One region of the Pseudomonas sp. B21128 genome, then DNA from elsewhere that is predicted to be linked to it. Evidence: riboswitches for the same ligand, from Rfam matches in the RefSeq annotation. Region 1 holds a riboswitch; each other region holds the start of a gene.

Region 1 (6,191 bases):
TAAAGCGCTTCGCACCCCTCGTGCCTCTCGCACTCGTCACCCTGTTATACGGTTGCGCTGCTCATTCTCCAGTTCAAGAGCAGCCTCAACAGGTCAAGAATTCCGTCACCGCCCAGTCTTCCGTTATTTACCAGGAAGAGCTGGACACCGAAAAAGAACTGTCGGATTTCAACGGCAACAAGCCTTACCAGCTGCCAGTTCTGGCCGACAGTATCCTCGAACGCGGCATGTCCCTGATCGGTACCCGTTACCGTTTCGGCGGAACCTCTGAAGCCGGTTTCGATTGCAGTGGTTTCATCGGCTACCTGTTCCGCGAAGAAGCTGGTATGAACCTGCCGCGCTCAACCCGCGAAATGATCAACGTGGATGCACCGCTGGTGTCGCGCAAAAACCTTGAGCCGGGCGATCTGCTGTTCTTCGCCACCAATGGTCGTCGCGGCCGCGTCAGTCACGCCGGGATCTACCTGGGTGACAACCAGTTCATTCACTCCAGCAGTCGTCGCAGTGGCGGTGTTCGCATCGACAGCCTGGGTGACAGCTACTGGAGCAAGACCTTCATCGAAGCGAAACGCGCTCTGGCTAACGCTCCGACCGTCGTCACTGCTCGCAAGTAATTCCCCGATGCCGCGGCGTTCGCAGCGGCAATTAGGCTCCTGGCAACGGAGTAGACCTAGACTTTACAAGGTGAAGTTAAAGTCTTACTTGAAGTTTGCCGCGTAGCCGCTAGAATCCTGAATCTATATTGATGGCAAACCGCCTGCGTGCTGACGCAGGCGGTTTTGTTTTCTGTCCCTCCGGCAGAAAAAGCCGCAGCCAGATCAGGATGTTCTGCTTATGACCATGTCGGCCCGCCTCACATTGATCGTTTTCGCAGCGCTGCTCAGCGCCTGCGCCAGCCGTACGCCGCCACCAGCACCCGTGGTACGCGCTCCAGTGGTATTCGGCCCCTCGCAATCATTCTCGCCCGCTGCTGAAGACGTACTGTTTCGCGCGCTCGGTCTGGTGGGTACGCCTTATCGCTGGGGCGGCAATACACCGGACTCGGGATTTGATTGCAGTGGGCTGATCGGTTTTGTTTACCGTGATGCCGCGGGTATTTTGCTGCCAAGAACCACGCGCGACCTGATCGTCATGCAGGCGCCGAATGTGGGTAAGGAAGGTTTGCAGACAGGCGATCTGATCTTCTTCGCCACCAATGGCGGTTCGCAGGTCAGTCATGCGGGAATTTATGTCGGGGAAGGGCGCTTCGTACATGCGCCGGCAACCGGCGGCACGGTGAAGCTCGACAGCCTGTCGAAGGCGTATTGGCAGAAGGCTTATCTGAGTGCCAAGCGGGTGTTGCAGCCGGAACATCTGGCGCATAACCCGTAGCTGGAGTTTCAACAACATTGTGGGGGCGAGCTTGCTCGCGAAGAGGGAGGGTCAGTCAATTTGAATGTCGACTGATCCACCGCATTCGCGAGCAAGCTCGCTCCCACATTTGTTTTGTATTCAGGTCAGGTTATTTAGCGGAAGACACCCGCCACACTTTGTTCCCCACATCATCAGCCACCAGCAAGCCACCTTGCTGGTCGATCACTACGCCCACCGGGCGACCCAGTGCGTTCTCGTCCTTGTCGAGAAAACCGCTCAGCACATCCACCGGCTGGCCTGTTGGTTTGCCCGCCGCGAACGGTACGAAAATCACTTTATAACCACTGTGCGGCTTGCGGTTCCAAGACCCGTGCTGGCCGATGAATGCGCCTTCCTTGAACTGCGCTGGCAGCTTGTTGCCCTCCGCGAACGTCAGACCCAGCGAAGCGGTGTGCGGGCCAACGGCGTAGTCCGGCGCAATGGCTTTGGCGACCAGGTCGGGATTCTGCGGCTCGACGCGTACATCGACATGCTGGCCGTAATAGCTGAACGGCCAACCATAGAAGCCACCGTCCTTCACCGAAGTGATGTAGTCCGGCACCAGGTCGCTGCCGATTTCGTCGCGCTCGTTGACCGCGGTCCACAACGCGCCACTGGTGGGCTCCCACGCGAGGCCGTTGGGGTTGCGGATGCCCGAGGCGAAGATGCGGTGATTGCCGGTTGCGCGGTCCACTTCCCAGATTGCGGCGCGGCCTTCCTCTTTATCCAGACCGTTTTCGCCGACGTTACTGTTCGAGCCGACCGTGACGTACAGTTTGCTGCCGTCCTTGCTGGCGATGACGTTCTTGGTCCAGTGATGGTTGAGCGTGCCGCCAGGCAGATCGACCACCTTGATCGGCTGCGTCTTGATTTCGGTTGCGCCGGGTTCGTAGTTGAAGCGCAACAGGCGATCGGTGTCGGCGACGTACAGGTCGTTGCCCACCAGCGTCATGCCGAACGGTGAATTGAGATTCTGCAGGAATACCGTGCGCGTTTCAGCCACGCCGTCGTGGTCGGCATCGCGCAGCAGGGTTATGCGATTGGGGCTTGGTACGCCGGCGCCGGCCTTGCCCATGACTTTTTCCATGACCCAGCCGCGCACGCCTTTGCTGTCATCAGGTTTGGGCGGTGCATTGGTTTCTGCGACCAGCACATCGCCATTGGGCAACACATAGAGCCAGCGCGGATGATCGAGACCTTCGGCAAACGCGGCGACTTGTGTGCCTGCCGCAGCGGTCGGTTTGCCGCCCGCGGGCCAGCCGACCGCCGGGGCGATATTCACCGTCGGGATCAGGGTTTTGTTCGGTTCGGGCAGTTTCGGTGACGGGCCGGTGCCGTCGATGACCTGCAGGCTGGACGATTCACCACAGGCGGCGAGCCCTCCGGCGAGGGCGATGACGAAAACGAGTTGGGGCTTGCGCATTGCTGATCTTCCCTATGAATGCATTCCTAGTCATAGAGGATCGCACAAGCCCGATGGTTCAACTGCTCAGCCGCGGGCCTCTTTGAACAGCAAGGCAATGCCCGGGTGATAGTTACCGGCCTCATTGCGCAATTTGCGATAGGCGTAGGGGAAATACCAGGCGACGGCGCAGGTGTGTTCCTTTTGCAGGTCGTCGACCATGTCCTGCAATTCTTCCGGGCTGGCGCTGTGCTGGGCTTTTTGCGGGGCGACAAACAGGCAACCGAGTTTGAGGTCGCTGGCGTAGCTGAGGCGTTTGGCGTCGTGGGTGATATCCAGCAGGGGCTGAGTCAGGTTGAGGTTGTTGACGCGTGGCCAGCGTTGCGTGGCCTGGATAAATGCGCGGTCTTCGGCACCCGCCAGGAACAGATCGGCGCGGGCGTTGCGCTCGCCTTCCTCGTTCTGCTTGCGAGTGGCGGTGTCTCGCAACGTCACCAACTCCGCCATCCAGGCGGCCGCACAGAGCAATCCGAGATTGGCTTTCTCGTCATGCCAGTAGGGCGTGTCGCTGTCGCCGCGCACGGCGTTGTAGCGGTCGATACAGTCAAACCAGCGTTCTAGCACCGGGCGCAGGAATTCCAGGCGCGGATTGCTGATGATCATGCCTTGCATCGTAATCATCCTTATTGTTGTGGTGTGCTTTGCGGTAAAAGCATGGCTCTTTGATATCATTTGTTTTGGCGTGGCACAAGATTGGCGTCGGATAATTGATCGCCGGCAGTTATTCGCCCGATGACCCCCTCTTTAATTGACGCTCCACCCCCAACCCTCTAACCTTCGCGGCTTGTTTCAGGTGCTCTGTGACCTGCGTCGACAGAGTGAAACAGGGAAGCCGGTGAGGGTTGTTTTCACGCGAAGCACAACCACGATCCCGGCGCTGCCCCCGCAACGGTAAATGAGTGAAAACTGCGTCTTGTGCCACTGCTTAACGGCGGGAAGGCGCGCAGTCAGGCGAACGCCGCTCATGAGCCCGGAGACCGGCCTGATCCATCCAGCGGCATCACGGTGGGCGATGCCAGGCTTTTTGCCGTCTATTCTTGTGCCTGCCCGCCGTTATCCAGCCTCAACGGAGAGCTCCCCCATGACTGATTCCCCCGAGCGTGACGAACGCCACCTGGCGCGTATGCAGCGCAAAAAAGCCGTGATCGATGAACGCATCGCCAACTCGCCCGACGAGTGTGGCCTGGTGCTGGTGCTGACCGGCAACGGCAAAGGCAAAAGCAGCTCGGCGTTCGGCATGCTCGCCCGCGCGATGGGCCACGGCATGCAGTGCGGCGTGGTGCAGTTCATCAAGGGTCGCAACAGCACCGGTGAAGAGCTGTTCTTCCGCCGCTTTCCCGAGCAGGTGCGTTTTCACGTGATGGGCGAGGGCTTCACCTGGGAGACTCAGGATCGCCAACGCGACATCGCCGCCGCCGAGGCTGCGTGGGCGGTGTCGCGCGAGTTGCTGCGTGATCCGTCGATCGGTCTGGTGGTGCTCGATGAATTGAACATCGCTCTCAAGCACGGCTACCTCGATCTCGATCAGGTGCTGAGCGATTTGCAGGCGCGTCCGCCGATGCAGCATGTGATCGTCACCGGTCGCGGGGCGAAGCCGGAAATGATCGAGATGGGCGACACGGTCACCGAAATGGGCATGCTCAAACACGCCTTTCAGGCTGGCATCAAAGCGCAGAAGGGCGTCGAACTTTGAATCAGCCACGTCACTGCCCGGCGGTATTGATTGCCGCGCCGGCCTCCGGTCAGGGCAAGACCACCGTTACTGCCGCGCTCGCTCGTTTGCATCGCAATCAGGGGCGCAAGGTGCGCGTGTTCAAGTGCGGCCCGGACTTCCTCGACCCGATGATCCTCGAGCGCGCCAGCGGTGCGCCGGTTTATCAACTCGATATGTGGATGGTCGGCGAGCAGGAAAGTCGTCGCCTGTTGTGGGAAGCCGCCGCCGAAGCTGATCTGATTTTGATCGAAGGCGTGATGGGACTGTTTGACGGCACACCATCGAGCGCTGATCTGGCGCGGCATTTCGGCGTGCCGGTACTCGGCGTGATCGACGGCACCGCGATGGCGCAGACCTTTGGCGCATTGGCGCTGGGGCTTGCGCGTTATCAGCCGGACTTGCCGTTTGCGGGCGTGCTGGCCAATCGCGTGGGTACGTTGCGTCATGCGCAACTGCTTGAAGGCAGCCTCACCGAGGGTTTGCGTTGGTACGGCGCGCTGTCCCGCGAGACCGGGATCGAATTGCCGAGCCGTCATCTGGGGCTGGTGCAGGCCAGCGAGCTGAATGACCTGGATGTTCGTCTCGACGCCGCCGCCGAAGCGCTCGCCAGCAGTTGCGAGGTAGCGCTGCCACCGGCCGTGGAATTCGCGGCGCCGGAAGTGATCGTTGCTGAACCGCTACTGCAAGGTGTGCGAATCGCGATCGCCCATGATGAGGCGTTTGCCTTCACCTACGGCGCCAGCCTCGATTTGCTACGGGCGATGGGCGCCGAGTTGAGTTTCTTCTCGCCGATCCGCGACACGCAATTACCCGAGGCGGACAGTCTGTATCTGCCGGGCGGCTATCCGGAATTGCACCATGTGGCGTTGTCGCGGAACACCGCGATGCTCGACGCGATCCGCGCGCACCATGCGGCGGGCAAACCCTTGCTGGCCGAGTGTGGCGGCATGCTTTATCTGCTTGATTCGCTGACTGATGTGGAAGGCGTGCGCGCCGAACTGGTCGGTTTGCTGAGCGGCGATGCGGTGATGCAAAAACGTCTGGCCGCATTGGCGCTGCAAGCGGTTGACCTGCCTGAGGGCTCGCTGCGTGGGCACACGTATCATCACTCCCTGACGACGACTGAATTGACCCCGATTGCTCGCGGCCTTAGCCCGAATGGTGGGCGTGGGGCGGAGGCGGTTTATCGCGATGGGCGAATGACCGCTTCTTATGTGCACTTCTACTTTCCGTCGAATCCTGCGGCGATCGCAGCACTGTTTGCGCCTGACCTTGCGGCCGCCTTCGCGAGCAAGCTCGCTCCCACAGTTGAAACGGTGGTGACTGAAGCAATGCTATCCGCTGTGGGAGCGAGCTTGCTCGCGAAAGGGCCATGACAGACAACGCATTCTCCGAAGCCGAACGCGCAGCGGTCTACAAAGCCATCGCCGAGCGCCGTGACATGCGCCACTTCACCGGTGGCAGCGTCGCGCCCGAGCTGCTGCGCCGACTGCTCGAAGCCGCGCATCAGGCCCCGAGCGTCGGCCTGATGCAGCCGTGGCGCTTCATTCGCATCAGCGACCGAGCCCTGCGCGGGCAGATCCAGAACCTGGTGGAAGAAGAACGTGTCCGCACCGCCGAGGC
Region 2 (6,191 bases), 820 kb from region 1:
AGGTGGCGTGTGTTGCGCCGGGTTCATTTATTTTTCTGCAGTGTCTTGAGTTGCTGCGCCAGGTGAAGTGCGACACGGCCGCTGCCCACCGTCGGCAGCAGGTGAGTGAAGGGGATGTCGATCAGGCGATGCTCACGCACGGCGCGCAAGCGCGATAACACCGGATCATTGTGCAGCAGCTGACGTTTGCGCCAGGCCGGCGACCACTCGGCATCGGCCAGCAAGATGACGTCGGGATCGCTGATCAGCAGGGTTTCGCGATCTATCGTCACGCGGTGCTGGTTGATGTCGGCGAACAGATTGCGCGCCCCGGCAGCCGCGAGCAGGGTGGTCACGAAGCCTAGTCCGCCCTCTGAATCCAGACCGTTGACCTCGCTGTCCAGATAGAACACCGACAGCGGCTTTTCGTTGCCGATCAGTGCGCGGGCGCGGGCCAGATCGGCGTCCAGGGCGGCGCTCAGTTGCTGGGCTTTTTGCTGTTTGTGCAGCAGCGCACCGAGGGTCAGCAGGTCATTACGCACATGCCCGAAATAATCCAGCGAATGCCCCGCGCAGGCCGACTCCAATAAATAGGAAGCGACGGCGTTGCGCGCCAGACCCGCGCGTGAAGTGACGCCGTCGCCGAACGCCGTAGCAAAGCCGCCGACCACCAGATCCGGTTTCTGCGCGTACAGCACTTCGCTGGACGGGTAGCGCGGCGCGATCACCGGAACCCCTGCGTACTCGGTGTTTCGATCCCCGGCATGGGTGTCGTCCGGATAGGCGACGCCAACCAGACTCGGCCCTGCATCCAGGGCGATCAGCAGATCAGCCGCGTGTTGATTGAGTGCGACGATGCGCGATGGCGGCAATTGTGCAGCGCTCCAGGTTTCGCCGCAGTTTCGATAATTGTCAGCGAGCGCCGGTGCTGTGCAAAGCAGGGCCGTCAGGCATAACCCAAGTGTTCTCATGAACGCTCCTTGATCAGCAGATCCTCGACCACCTCACCACCGACCAGATGCACCTCGACCAGCCGTTGCACGTCGGCGTCGCTGTGTACGCCATACCAGCAGGTGTCGGGATACACCGTCAGAATCGGCCCCAGGTTGCACGGAAACTGACAATGCGTGCGCGTCAGTAAAACGCCGCACGGGGTTTCGATGCGGTCGTGCGCCAGCAGGTGCCGGCGCAGGGTTTTCCATAACTGCAAGGCGCCGCGCTGGGTGCAGCGCGGGCCGGTGCAGAGGAACACGTGGCGCGCATGTTCGGGAACGTGCGACCAGTCCGGGTGCGTGTCGATGCCGTCGACTGCTTTGATTTCAGCCATCAGAAGCGGTACGTGTAGCGTACTTCTGAGGTGAACGGTCGTCCGAGGTTGTCGACGTTGCTGGCACGGCTGGTGACGTAATCGCGGTCGAACAGGTTCTCTACCAGCAGGCTGACGCGATGTTGACGGGCATTGTCGAGGTAGCGATAAGCGTCGGCATCGATCACTGAATAGCGACCGTACTCGACCTGTTTCGAGCTGGTCACATCGCGGATATAGCGGATCGCGCCGCCGGCACCCCACAGGCGGTTTTCCGACTCGAAGCCAATGCGCGAACGGGCGAAGAAGCTCGGGATGTCATTGATGGTCACGCCGCTGCGCGATTCGGTGAGGTTGCGGGTCATGTCCGCTTGCAGGCTCCATTGCGCGTTGAGGGCCAGTTTCGCGTCAGCCTCGAAACCGCGCATACGTACCTGGCCCTCGCCGTTGACCCAGTGGCTATCGTCGAGGGTGATCAGGTCGTCGATCTTGCGTTTGAACACGGTGACGCTGGCACTGAACGCGCGATCGAGCAGCAGGCCCTTGTAGTCGAGGCCCAGTTCGGCGTTGCGGCTTTTTTCCGGTTTGAGGTTGCGGTTGCCGATCTCGTCGCCCGGTTCGTTGACGAACAATTGTTCGGCGTTCGGCAGTTTGTAGGCGCTGCCGTACTGACCGCGCACGGCCCAGTTGTCGTTGAGATCGTAGAGCGAAGTGAGCATGGCGACCGTGGCGCTGTCGCCGCCGCCCATGGCTTCGTGACGAACGCCGACGCTCGGGTGCCAGTCGGGCAGGGCGTCGATCTGCGGACGCAACTGGGTGTAGATCGCGTGGGCTTCGGCCTTGTCGTTGTCGATGATCAGCACATCGTCCTGGCCTTTGAACCATTGGTTGTCGGTGCCGAACACCAGCACATGACCGCCGGACGATTCAGCCTTGCCTTCGGCCTGTATGCCCCAATCGGTAAAGCCCCAATAGTCGTTGTGGTTGATGGCTTTGGTGGCGCCGCCCTCGACATTATTGATGCGCGTGTAGCGGGTGTCCCAATCGTTGATATGGCCTTTGACGAAGTAGCTCAGACGTTCATTGAGGTTTTGCTCGAAGGTCGCCGTAGCGATCTGTTGCACGCGGTCGTTGGTGGTTTTGTGGTTATCGACCGGGCGGGCGAAATCGAGGTTGGCGTCCGCATATTGGTAGAACAACTCCAGCCGCGAGTCGTCGCCAAACGACTGAATCGCCTTGCCACCGAATGTGGTGACTTCATAAGCACGGTTTTTCTCGGTGACGTTTTTCATGTCGCGGTTGCGAAACGGCTGGTAACCGTCGGAGACGTTGTGGCTGACATAGGCCAGCAAGCCCAGATCGCCGAAACCGTTGCTGAAGATGTTCTCGACCCGGGCATCGCCGGTGGTGCCGCCGAAAGTGTCGAGGCCCATGTTCACCTCGCCCGAGGCCTTTCGACTCTGCGGCGAACGGGTGACGATGTTGATTACTCCTGACACCGCTTGCGTGCCGAACAACAGACTCTGCCCACCCTTGAGCACTTCGATGCGTTCGATGGCGTTGGCCGGCAAGGTGTCCAGGTACAAACCGCCGTACAAGCGGTTGTTCAGGCGTGCACCGTCGAGCAGGACCAGCGTATCGTCATTGCGTCCGCCTGACAGGGAATAAGTGCCGTAGTCGAACGGGCCGTTTTTCGGGGCGACATAGAGGCCGGGAATGAACATCTGCATGACGCGACTGACATCCGCCCCGGGGCCGGCGCGCTCGATCTGTTCGCGGCTGACGATGTCCACTTTGCTGCCGTAATGCGCCATGTCGGCGACGGTCGTGGACTCCACCGAGGGTGCCGAAACGATTTGCTGATTGAGTTCCAGAGTCGCGTCGTCGGCCAGCAGCAGCGGACTGAACAGGCAACCGAATAACAGGGAGGGAGCAGAGGAGTTGAAAGGTCGAATCATTGTCTTCTCGAAAAGGATCTTCGCAGAAGAGCATGCAGGAGAAGGCATCGCGCACACGCCGACACCGGCCCATGCCCGCCCACCGCAGGATTTTGCCAAACAGACATTTCGGGCCGGTCTCCGGGCTCGCGCGTATCGATGCTTTCACCTTCCCATGGCCGTCTGGCCACAGTGGTGTGTCGAAAGCATCACGCGCATACCGTTGCGGGGGCAGCACCGGACTTGTTCAAAAAAGAACGTACCGGTTTCCCGTTTCACCCCATGCACGGCGGCATGGGACACCTGAAACTGGGCGGCATCTGAACACTCGAATGACCGTTCGTCAACGCCGCGGCCATTATCGGACGCTCAGTTCAGCCCGGCTGCAGGGCGGCAAACTGGTTGCTCAACCACGCATGCAGTTGCGATACCGCGGGGGAGATTTGTTTGCGATGCGGGCACACCAGACTCAATGGCGAGGCCTCTCCGGGGAAGTCCGGCAGCAGCACAAGCAGGCGTCCTGCGCTCACGTCAGCGCTGACATCCAGCCAGGATTTGTTGGCGATACCTTCACCGGCCAGTGCCCAGCGCCGAACCACATCGGCGTCGTCGCTGAACAGCGGGCCAGAGACTTGAATCGTTTTACCGGCCAGGCACCATTTATCGAATACCCGACCATTCTGCAGGTAGAGCAGGCATGGATGATTCAGCAAGTCCTCCGGCGTTTTTGGCTGCCCGTGGCGTTGCACGTAGTCCTTCGATGCGACCAGCACCCGGTTATTCCAAGGCGCGAGTGGCAGAGCCACGTAGTTGGCGTCTTCGTTGGTACCGTACCGAATGGCGACGTCGACCGGGTCGCGAAACAGGTCGGCCATCTGGTCCGACAGGGCAAAGCGCAGGGTCAGTTCCGGATGCTGACGACGGAACATCGTTAACCACGGCAGCAGAATATTGCGCCCCAGATCAGACGGCGCAGTGACTTGCAGCACGCCGCGCAGCGTGGCGTTTTCACCCCGCAGGTTGTCCTCGCCTTGTTTCAGGGTTTCGAGCACGGCGTGGGCGGTGGGCAGGTATTGCTCACCTTCGGCAGTCAAACGCAGGCTGCGGGTGGTTCGCGCGAACAGGCGCACATCCAGTTCGCGCTCCAGACGTTTGATGGCGGCGGCGACCTGCCCTGGCAACAAGTCGGCCTCCAGCGCCGCGGCGGTAAAGCTGCCCAGCGCTGCGCTGCGGGTGAACAGGGCGAGATCATCGATGCGGATCATTTTCTCTCCTGCAGTGAAAGTGTTGGCGCATTCTGCAGGTTTTTCTTTCTCCGTGGGAAGTCGAAGATGGTGGCAAGTGAATGCTTCAACCCTTCAGACAGCGAGTCCCCATGAAAGCCATCACCTTTGTACAACACGCCCTGCCCATTGAAGATGCGCAATCCTTGCAAGACATCGAGATAACTGCGCCAGTGCCCGGTCCGCGTGACCTGCTCGTCGAGGTACGGGCTGTTTCAGTCAACCCGGTCGACACCAAGGTGCGCGCCGGTACTTTCACCAAAGAACCGAAAATTCTCGGTTGGGATGCGGCCGGCATCGTTCGCGAAGTCGGTTCGCAAGTGACGCTGTTTCAACCGGGCGACGAAGTGTTTTACGCCGGCTCGATTATTCGCAGCGGTAGCTACAGCGAATTGCATTTGGTCGATGAGCGAATTGTCGGGCACAAGCCACGTTCGTTGAGTGCTGCCGAGGCGGCGGCACTGCCGTTAACGTCGATCACGGCGTGGGAATTGTTGTTCGACCGTCTCGGTGTCGCCGAGGCCAGCGGGGAGGGCAAATGCCTGTTGATTACCGGCGCGGCGGGTGGCGTCGGTTCGATGCTGGTGCAACTGGCTCGGCAGTTGACCCGACTCACGGTGATTGGCACCGCTTCGCGCCCGGAGACCGCAGGTTGGGTGAAGCAGTTGGGCGCCCATCACGTCATCGATCACAGCCAGCCGCTGCTCGCTCAGTTGCAGGCCCTCGGGATTGCCGAGGTCGATTACGTCGCCAGCCTGACCCACACCGAACAGCACTTTCTACAGCTGATCGAAGTGCTGCGACCGCAGGGTCGTCTAGCGGTGATTGATGATCCCGAGAGCCTTGATGTCATGCCGCTCAAGCGCAAGTCGTTGTCGCTGCATTGGGAGTTGATGTTCACCCGCTCATTGTACGAAACGGCGGACATGATCGAACAACATCACTTGCTTAACCGGGTCTCCGACCTGATTGATCTGGGCGTTTTGCAGACCACCGTCGGCGAGCACTTCGGCGCGATCAACGCAGCAAACATGCGCCGGGCTCATGCACGGGTCGAGAGTGGCAAGGCTCGGGGCAAGATCGTGCTCGAAGGCTTCTGTTGACTGTCTGTATTTCATCGCCAACCCGTTGCACCGCCAGGCGGTGTTTCGCGGCGGGCAGGATCAACAACAGAAACCCTGCAGCCTGCTGCGTCTGAAAATCGACGCGGCGCCTGCGCCTACCCGGTAATACCTGTTTTATCTTCCGGAGAACTGATGATGAATGCGTCCACAGAAGTGTTGGTTTCGATTGCCGTCCTCAAGGCCAAAAAGGGTCAGGAACGGGCCTTGAAAGAAGGGCTTCTGGCACTGGTCGAGCCGACCCGGGCAGAGCCAGGCAATCTCGATTATGTGTTGTTTGAACTGCGCGATGAGCGCGGCACGTTTTACATGCGCGAGGCGTTCAAGGATCAAGCGGCACTGGATGCGCACTTCGCCATGCCGTATTTCCAGCGCTTTGCTGCTACGGCGGATGACCTGCTTGAAGAGCCCTTGCAACTGATCTTTCTTGAACAGGTATCGAGCTGACGGCATCGCACAATGGTTGAGTGGCTTGCGAGTGCCCGGGTCTATATTCTTCACGGCTGTTTATGTGCGTCGAATAGTGGCTGAGAACAGCCTTTCAGTTAGGGAAGAATTGAATGCC
Region 3 (6,191 bases), 1.5 Mb from region 1:
TCAGCAGCTTTGCCGGTGCCTGAATCAGCTGTTCGGCGAGTGCCAGTGCGGCGCTTTCGGCTACGCCATAACAACCGGTGCGTTCGAAGGCAATCTGCGAATGGTGGCTGAGTTGCGGTTCATAACTGGCCAATTCCTCACAGCTGAAGTACAGCAGCGGCAGGGCCAGCTGATTCGCGAGTTCCTGCAGGCCGGGCTCATCGCGCTTCAAGTCGATGCTGGCCAAAGCCTTCACGGCATGCAGTTCGATGCGGTTGGCTTGCAAGGCTTGATCGAGTAACGCGCGCAGCGTGCTCGCAGGGCAGCCGCGCTGGCAGCCCAGACCGACCACGAAAGTCGGCGCTGCGCTGTCAGTTGTCATGCGTGGTATTGACCATCGATCTTGCGGCGGAACAACCAGGCGCTGATCAAGCCCAAGGCCAGCCAGAACGCGACGTTGGTCAATTGCGAGGCGATTTTGAACTGCGCTTCCAGTGCTTCCGGAGCGAGCATCGAATGCACCTCCGGTTGCGGCGCGCCGATCACGTGCGGTACAGCGAGGATGGCTACACCGAGGATTTTCATCAGCCAATGACGGCTGAACGCAATCAACGCCAGACCGGCAGCGGTTGAAGCGGCGGTGCTGATCCACCACAACTGCCGCGAAGCCAGATCCGCCGCGGCAGTACCCGGCAGTTCAGGCGGCAAGCCCAGGGTTGGTGCGAGGACGAACGTCGCGTAACCGGCCAGACCCCACAGCAGGCCTTGCGAGGTTTTGGTCGGCGCGCGCAGGGTGTAGAGGCCGGCCAGCATCAGGGCAAAACCCACGGCCACCACCAGATTGCCACCCGTGGTCGAGACCACCCGCTGCCAGCCGTCTTCCGGTTCCCAGGCTTCGGTATCATGGGTGTGCGCGGCGGTGCCGGCGACGTGTTCGTGAACGGCGGCAACAGGTTCGGATTTTTCATAGGTTTCGGCTTGAAGAATCAGCGGTGACACCCAGAAACTTTGCAGCAGCGTGAGCAGCAGGGCGGCCAGCAGACCGGTGAAGCCCGCGGTTTGCGCAATTCGCTTGATCATGTCGGCAGGTCTCAGTGGCACGGGAACGCGGCGCTATGGCGGGTATCGTGAGCCGCGTTGTGCACGGCTTCGATGTGCGAGAAGCCCGCGAAATAGACGAGGCCTGCCCCCAGAATCGACGCGAAGATGGCGGCGGTCAGGCGCTGGCTCAGGGTGGTGGTGCTGGAGATTTTGTCCGTGTTGCTGCCGGTGCTGGTGACGATTGACATGGCGCTTCCCTCTGGAATGTCAGCAGGTGAACAGAGCGCATGAAACCCCCTGCGGCGCGGGCACGCAGAGGTTCAAACAGCGCCCGCCCACCGCGGGTTTGTTATGTTCAGCGACGCAGGTGCGCACTGTGTGTTGCGGGCCGGTCTCCGGGCTCACGAGGGGTTGGCGTCGGGCCGACCTGCAAGCGTCACCTTCCCATGCCGCAAGGGCACAGTGGATCTGACGCTTCGCTCGCTTACCGTTGCGGGGGCAGCACCGGACTGACATGGCTCTGAGTAAAGCACATGATTCACCGGTTTCCCGTTTCACCCCGTGAAGGGCACCCGTAACAAGTTGTGTAGGAGAGCATGGTGTGGGGTTTTTAGTCAATTTGCTTTGGGGGCTTATCCGTTGCTGCGGGTGTGGCTGATTACGGTTCCGCCCTTACGGCGGGTCACTTTTGAAAAACGCCTCAAAAGTAACCAAAAACGCTTGCTCCAACGTCCGGCCCGCTCGCTAAAGCTCGGGGTTCCTTCGCTCCGGAATCCATCCGGGGCAACGATTCCGGTTTGCTTCGCTGCACCTCCTTTCGATGTACTCCCCGGATGAATCCCTCCACTCAGCCTCCCGACGTCGTCCGTGGATCAAGATCAAAAGCTGCACTCGAGCTAACGCTCATTGTGTTGAGTGGGGGAGGAGCGTGCCAGTTAAAAACTGTTACCTATGTGCTTGAACTGTTTTGTTACCTATGTGGGTGAGTCATGCCGGCAAAACCTTGTGGTTTCTTTTTGGCGTTTGAAAAAGGGACTCGCTGTAAGAGCGAAACCGCCAGCGGCAGCACCCACAGCAACGGATGCCCCGTATCCAAACATTGACCCACCACTGCACCATGCGTAGCCTTGCGCCTTCGAGGTTCTTCGGCATTGCCGAAGCTAAGAAGGGAACGCGGTCAATGCCGCGGCTGCCCCCGCAACTGTGAACGGTGATATTCGCTGCCACGCCACTGCAAGCTCAATCCACAGAGCCCGCGGGAAGGCGCAGTGAATGCCAGGCCCAGCGCCTGAACACCGTCAGCCAGGAGACCTGCCTCGTCACAGATTCTCAATTCAACCGGGCGGGGTGATCCGGTGGCGAACTCTCCAGGCACGCACGCGCGGTGCCGGTTCTCGTCCCGTATGCCCGCCACTTTGCCAAAGGGCATACCGATGAAAACACTGGCCAAGCTCCCTGTCACCATCGTCACCGGCTTCCTCGGCTCGGGCAAAACCACGCTGCTGCGGCACATGCTCGACAACGCGCAGGGCCGCCGTATTGCGGTGATCGTCAACGAGTTTGGCGAGTTGGGCATCGACGGTGAAATCCTCAAGCAATGCACCATCGGTTGCACCGAAGAAGAAGCCACCGGCCGCGTCTATGAACTGGCCAACGGCTGCCTGTGCTGCACTGTGCAGGAAGAGTTCTTTCCAGTAATGCGCGAGCTGGTTGCCCGTCGCGGTGACCTTGATCACATCCTCATCGAAACCTCCGGCCTGGCCCTGCCAAAACCGTTGGTGCAAGCCTTCCAGTGGCCGGAAATCCGCAGCGCCTGCACGGTTGACGCGGTGATCACCGTGGTCGACAGCCCGGCCGTGGCCGCTGGCACCTTCGCCGCGTTTCCGGATCAAGTCGATGCCCAGCGCAAACTCGACCCGAACCTGGATCACGAATCGCCGCTGCACGAATTGTTCGCCGACCAACTGGCCAGCGCCGACCTCGTCATCCTCAACAAATCCGACCTGATCAGCCCTGAAGACCTGGCGCGCGTACGCCTGGAAGTCGCCGAAGAATTGCCGCCAGCGGTGAAGATCATCGAAGCCAGCAGTGGCCGCGTGCCGCTGGACGTGCTGATCGGCCTCGGCGCCGGTTCCGAAGAACACATCGACAGCCGTCATAGCCATCACGACCATCACCACGACGGTGATGACGACCATGATGACCACGATCACGACGCCTTCGATTCGATCTCCATCGAACTGCCGCAAGCCGACGAAAGCCTGTTGCTCGACGCGCTGACGCAACTGGTGGTCAAGCACGGCATTCTGCGTGTGAAGGGCTTTGCGGCGATCCCGAACAAGCCGATGCGCTTGCTGATTCAGGGCGTGGGCACACGTTTCGACAAGCATTTCGACCGTCAGTGGGGCGCCGATGAAGCGCGCGTCACGCGTCTGGTGTTGATCGGTCAGGAACTCGACGCCGCGCAACTCGAAGCGCAACTGCGCGCTGCGCTCAGCGTTTAACCCATGCACCTGCTCAGGACCCAGCCCGGCGGTTTCGTCTCGGATGACAACATCGCCGACCTCGGGCAAACCCCCGCCGACCTGGTGATCCTGTGCAGCGGCGATTCCAGCCTGGCGCTGCTCGCCGAAGCTGCGCAGCAATTGCCCGAGGATTATCCGAGCCTGCGCCTGGCCAATCCCATGCAGGTGCAGAATCACGCTTCGGTTGATCTCTATGTCGATGAGGTGCTGCGCCACGCCAAAGTCATTCTGATCTCGCTGCACGGCGGTATTGCCTATTGGCGTTACGGCATCGAGCGTTTGATCGAGTTGTCCGAGCGCGGCGTGCAGGTGATTCTGGTGCCGGGTGATGATCGTCCCGATCCGGAGCTCAGTGACCTGAGCACCGTCAACGCCGAGGATCGAGACCGGCTCTGGCAGTTCCTGCGACAGGGCGGCATGGGCAACGCAGTGGATTTCTTTCACTGCCTGGCCAGCCGTTGGCTCGCCCGCGATTACCCGTGGGGCGAACCCCAATCCCTGCCTCGCACGGCGATTTACCATCCACAAAAAATCAGCGCCGCACTGAGTGACTGGCAGGCCGATTGGCGGCCCGATCAACCGGTCGCGGCGGTGCTGTTTTACCGCTCGCATTTGCAGGCGGCAAACACCGCGTTCATCGATGTTTTCTGCCAGCGCTTGCAAGCGGCGGGGCTGAACCCTTTGCCGATTGCGGTGGCGAGTCTGAAAGAGCCCGGCTGTCTGTCGGTGGTCGAGGATTGGCTGGATGAAGTCGAGGCGGGGGTGATTCTCAACACCACCGGTTTTGCTCAGTCGAGTCCCGAAGCGCCGCATTTGCGGCCGTTTCGCCGCAACATCCCGGTGATTCAGGCGATCTGCGCTCAGGACAACGAACCCGGTTGGCGCGACAGCGAGCAGGGCCTCGGCCCGCGGGATCTGGCGATGCACATCGCCTTGCCGGAACTCGACGGACGCATCATCAGCCGCCCGATCAGCTTCAAGGATCTGGCCTGGCGCAGCGAGCGCAGTCAGTCCGACGTGGTCTGCTATCGGGCGCAACCCGAACGCATGGATTTTGTCGCTGAACTGGCACGACGCTGGATCGATCTGGCGCGGGTGCCGAATGTCGAGAAACGCATTGCGCTGATTCTCGCCAACTACCCGACTCGCGACGGGCGCATCGGCAATGGTGTCGGCCTCGACACGCCGGCGGCAGCGCTGAATATCTTGCGGGCGTTGCAGGCCGAGGGTTATCCGGTGACGGCCGAGTTGCCGGACAGCGGCACCGCGTTGATCCAGCAATTGCTCGGTGGCGTCAGCAATGATCTTGACACCATCGATTTGCGCCCGTGCCAGCAAAGTCTGGCGATGGACGATTACCTGGCGATGTTCAACGCACTGCCCGAGGCCAATCGCGCGGCAGTGACCGAGCGTTGGGGCCCGCCACAAAACGATCCGATGTGCCGCGAAGGGCGCTTGATGATCGCCGGGTTGCGCTTTGGCCTGACGTTCGTCGGTATCCAGCCGGCGCGCGGTTATCAGGTCGATCCGAGCGCGGTGTACCACGACCCGGATCTGGTGCCGCCGCACGGTTATCTGGCGTTCTATTTCTGGCTGCGCAACACCTATGGCGCCCACGGCGTGATCCATGTCGGCAAACACGGCAACCTTGAATGGCTGCCGGGCAAGGGTGTCGGCCTTTCGGAAAACTGCTGGCCTGACGCGTTGCTTGGGCCATTGCCGAACATCTATCCGTTTATCGTCAACGATCCGGGCGAGGGCGCCCAGGCCAAACGGCGCACGCAAGCGGTGATCATCGATCACCTGATGCCGCCGCTGACCCGCGCCGAAACCTATGGCCCGCTGCGTAATCTGGAGCTGTTGGCCGACGAATATTACGAAGCGCAGCTGCTCGATCCACGCCGCGCCCGCGAATTGCAGCGCGATATTTTGCAGTTGGTGCGCGACACGCAGATCGACCGCGAATTGCAACTGGATGCCGCCATGGACAGCGATGCCGATGCCGCGATCTGGCTGCCGCGTCTCGACACGTATTTATGTGACTTGAAGGAGTCGCAGATCCGCGATGGCTTGCACATTTTTGGCGAATCACCCTCTGGGCGTTTGCGTATCGATACCTTGTTGGCATTGCTGCGCATTCCGCGCGGCGATGGCAAAGGGGCGCAGTCGAGCCTGTTGCGGGCGCTGGCCAAGGCGTTTGAACTGGGCTTTGACCCGTTGGATTGTGCGCTGGCTGAGCCGTGGGTCGGCCCGCGTCCCGTCGAACTGCAAACCGTGACCGATGAGGCCTGGCGCACCGCCGGCGACACCCGCGAACGCCTCGAACTGTTCGCCGCCGAGCTGATCTGCGAAAACTTGCACGGTTCCTGTGGGAGCGAGCTTGCTCGCGAAAGCGGTGGACCAGTGAACGATACGATGCCTGACACGACGCCTTCGCGAGCAAGCTCGCTCCCACAGGAATCGGGTTGGGCCGAAGTCCGCGCCATCATCGACAACCTGCACGAAGTCGTCGCCCCGCGCCTCGACGCCTGCGGCCCGGCAGAAATGCGCGGCCTGCTCGATGCCCTCAGCGGGCGTTTCGTCCCGGCCGGCCCGAGCGGTGCGCCGAGTCGCGGCCGTCTCGACGTACTGCCCACCGGGCGCAAC

Evidence for each region. A riboswitch is a leader RNA that binds a small molecule or an ion and turns the genes downstream of it on or off. The one in region 1 is predicted to bind cobalamin.
Region 2: linked by a shared signal. The riboswitch ahead of AB4P91_RS20635 (TonB-dependent receptor plug domain-containing protein) and the one ahead of cobO (cob(I)yrinic acid a,c-diamide adenosyltransferase) in region 1 are both predicted to bind cobalamin.
Region 3: linked by a shared signal. The riboswitch ahead of cobW (cobalamin biosynthesis protein CobW) and the one ahead of cobO (cob(I)yrinic acid a,c-diamide adenosyltransferase) in region 1 are both predicted to bind cobalamin.

What each region holds. Positions count from the first base shown of each region.
Region 1 covers NZ_CP162590.1:5,432,894-5,439,084, reverse strand. Annotated here, with positions in the region: gene AB4P91_RS24515 (C40 family peptidase) at 1-614, shown strand, start outside; gene AB4P91_RS24510 (C40 family peptidase) at 835-1,371, shown strand; gene AB4P91_RS24505 (PQQ-dependent sugar dehydrogenase) at 1,502-2,815, opposite strand; gene AB4P91_RS24500 (hypothetical protein) at 2,882-3,466, opposite strand; cobalamin riboswitch at 3,629-3,855, shown strand; gene cobO (cob(I)yrinic acid a,c-diamide adenosyltransferase) at 3,936-4,547, shown strand; gene AB4P91_RS24490 (cobyrinate a,c-diamide synthase) at 4,544-5,944, shown strand; gene bluB (5,6-dimethylbenzimidazole synthase) at 5,941-6,191, shown strand, end outside.
Region 2 covers NZ_CP162590.1:4,608,688-4,614,878, reverse strand. Annotated here, with positions in the region: gene AB4P91_RS20645 (ABC transporter substrate-binding protein) at 24-950, opposite strand; gene AB4P91_RS20640 ((2Fe-2S) ferredoxin domain-containing protein) at 947-1,306, opposite strand; gene AB4P91_RS20635 (TonB-dependent receptor plug domain-containing protein) at 1,306-3,243, opposite strand; cobalamin riboswitch at 3,337-3,544, opposite strand; gene AB4P91_RS20630 (LysR family transcriptional regulator) at 3,597-4,487, opposite strand; gene AB4P91_RS20625 (zinc-binding alcohol dehydrogenase family protein) at 4,598-5,608, shown strand; partial or broken gene AB4P91_RS20620 (gluconolaconase) at 5,613-5,735, shown strand; gene AB4P91_RS20615 (putative quinol monooxygenase) at 5,765-6,073, shown strand; gene AB4P91_RS20610 (saccharopine dehydrogenase family protein) at 6,187-6,191, shown strand, end outside.
Region 3 covers NZ_CP162590.1:3,918,128-3,924,318, forward strand. Annotated here, with positions in the region: gene AB4P91_RS17500 (cobalamin biosynthesis protein) at 1-361, opposite strand, end outside; gene AB4P91_RS17505 (CbtA family protein) at 358-1,059, opposite strand; gene AB4P91_RS17510 (CbtB domain-containing protein) at 1,071-1,268, opposite strand; cobalamin riboswitch at 1,389-1,611, opposite strand; cobalamin riboswitch at 2,142-2,354, shown strand; gene cobW (cobalamin biosynthesis protein CobW) at 2,454-3,524, shown strand; gene cobN (cobaltochelatase subunit CobN) at 3,528-6,191, shown strand, end outside.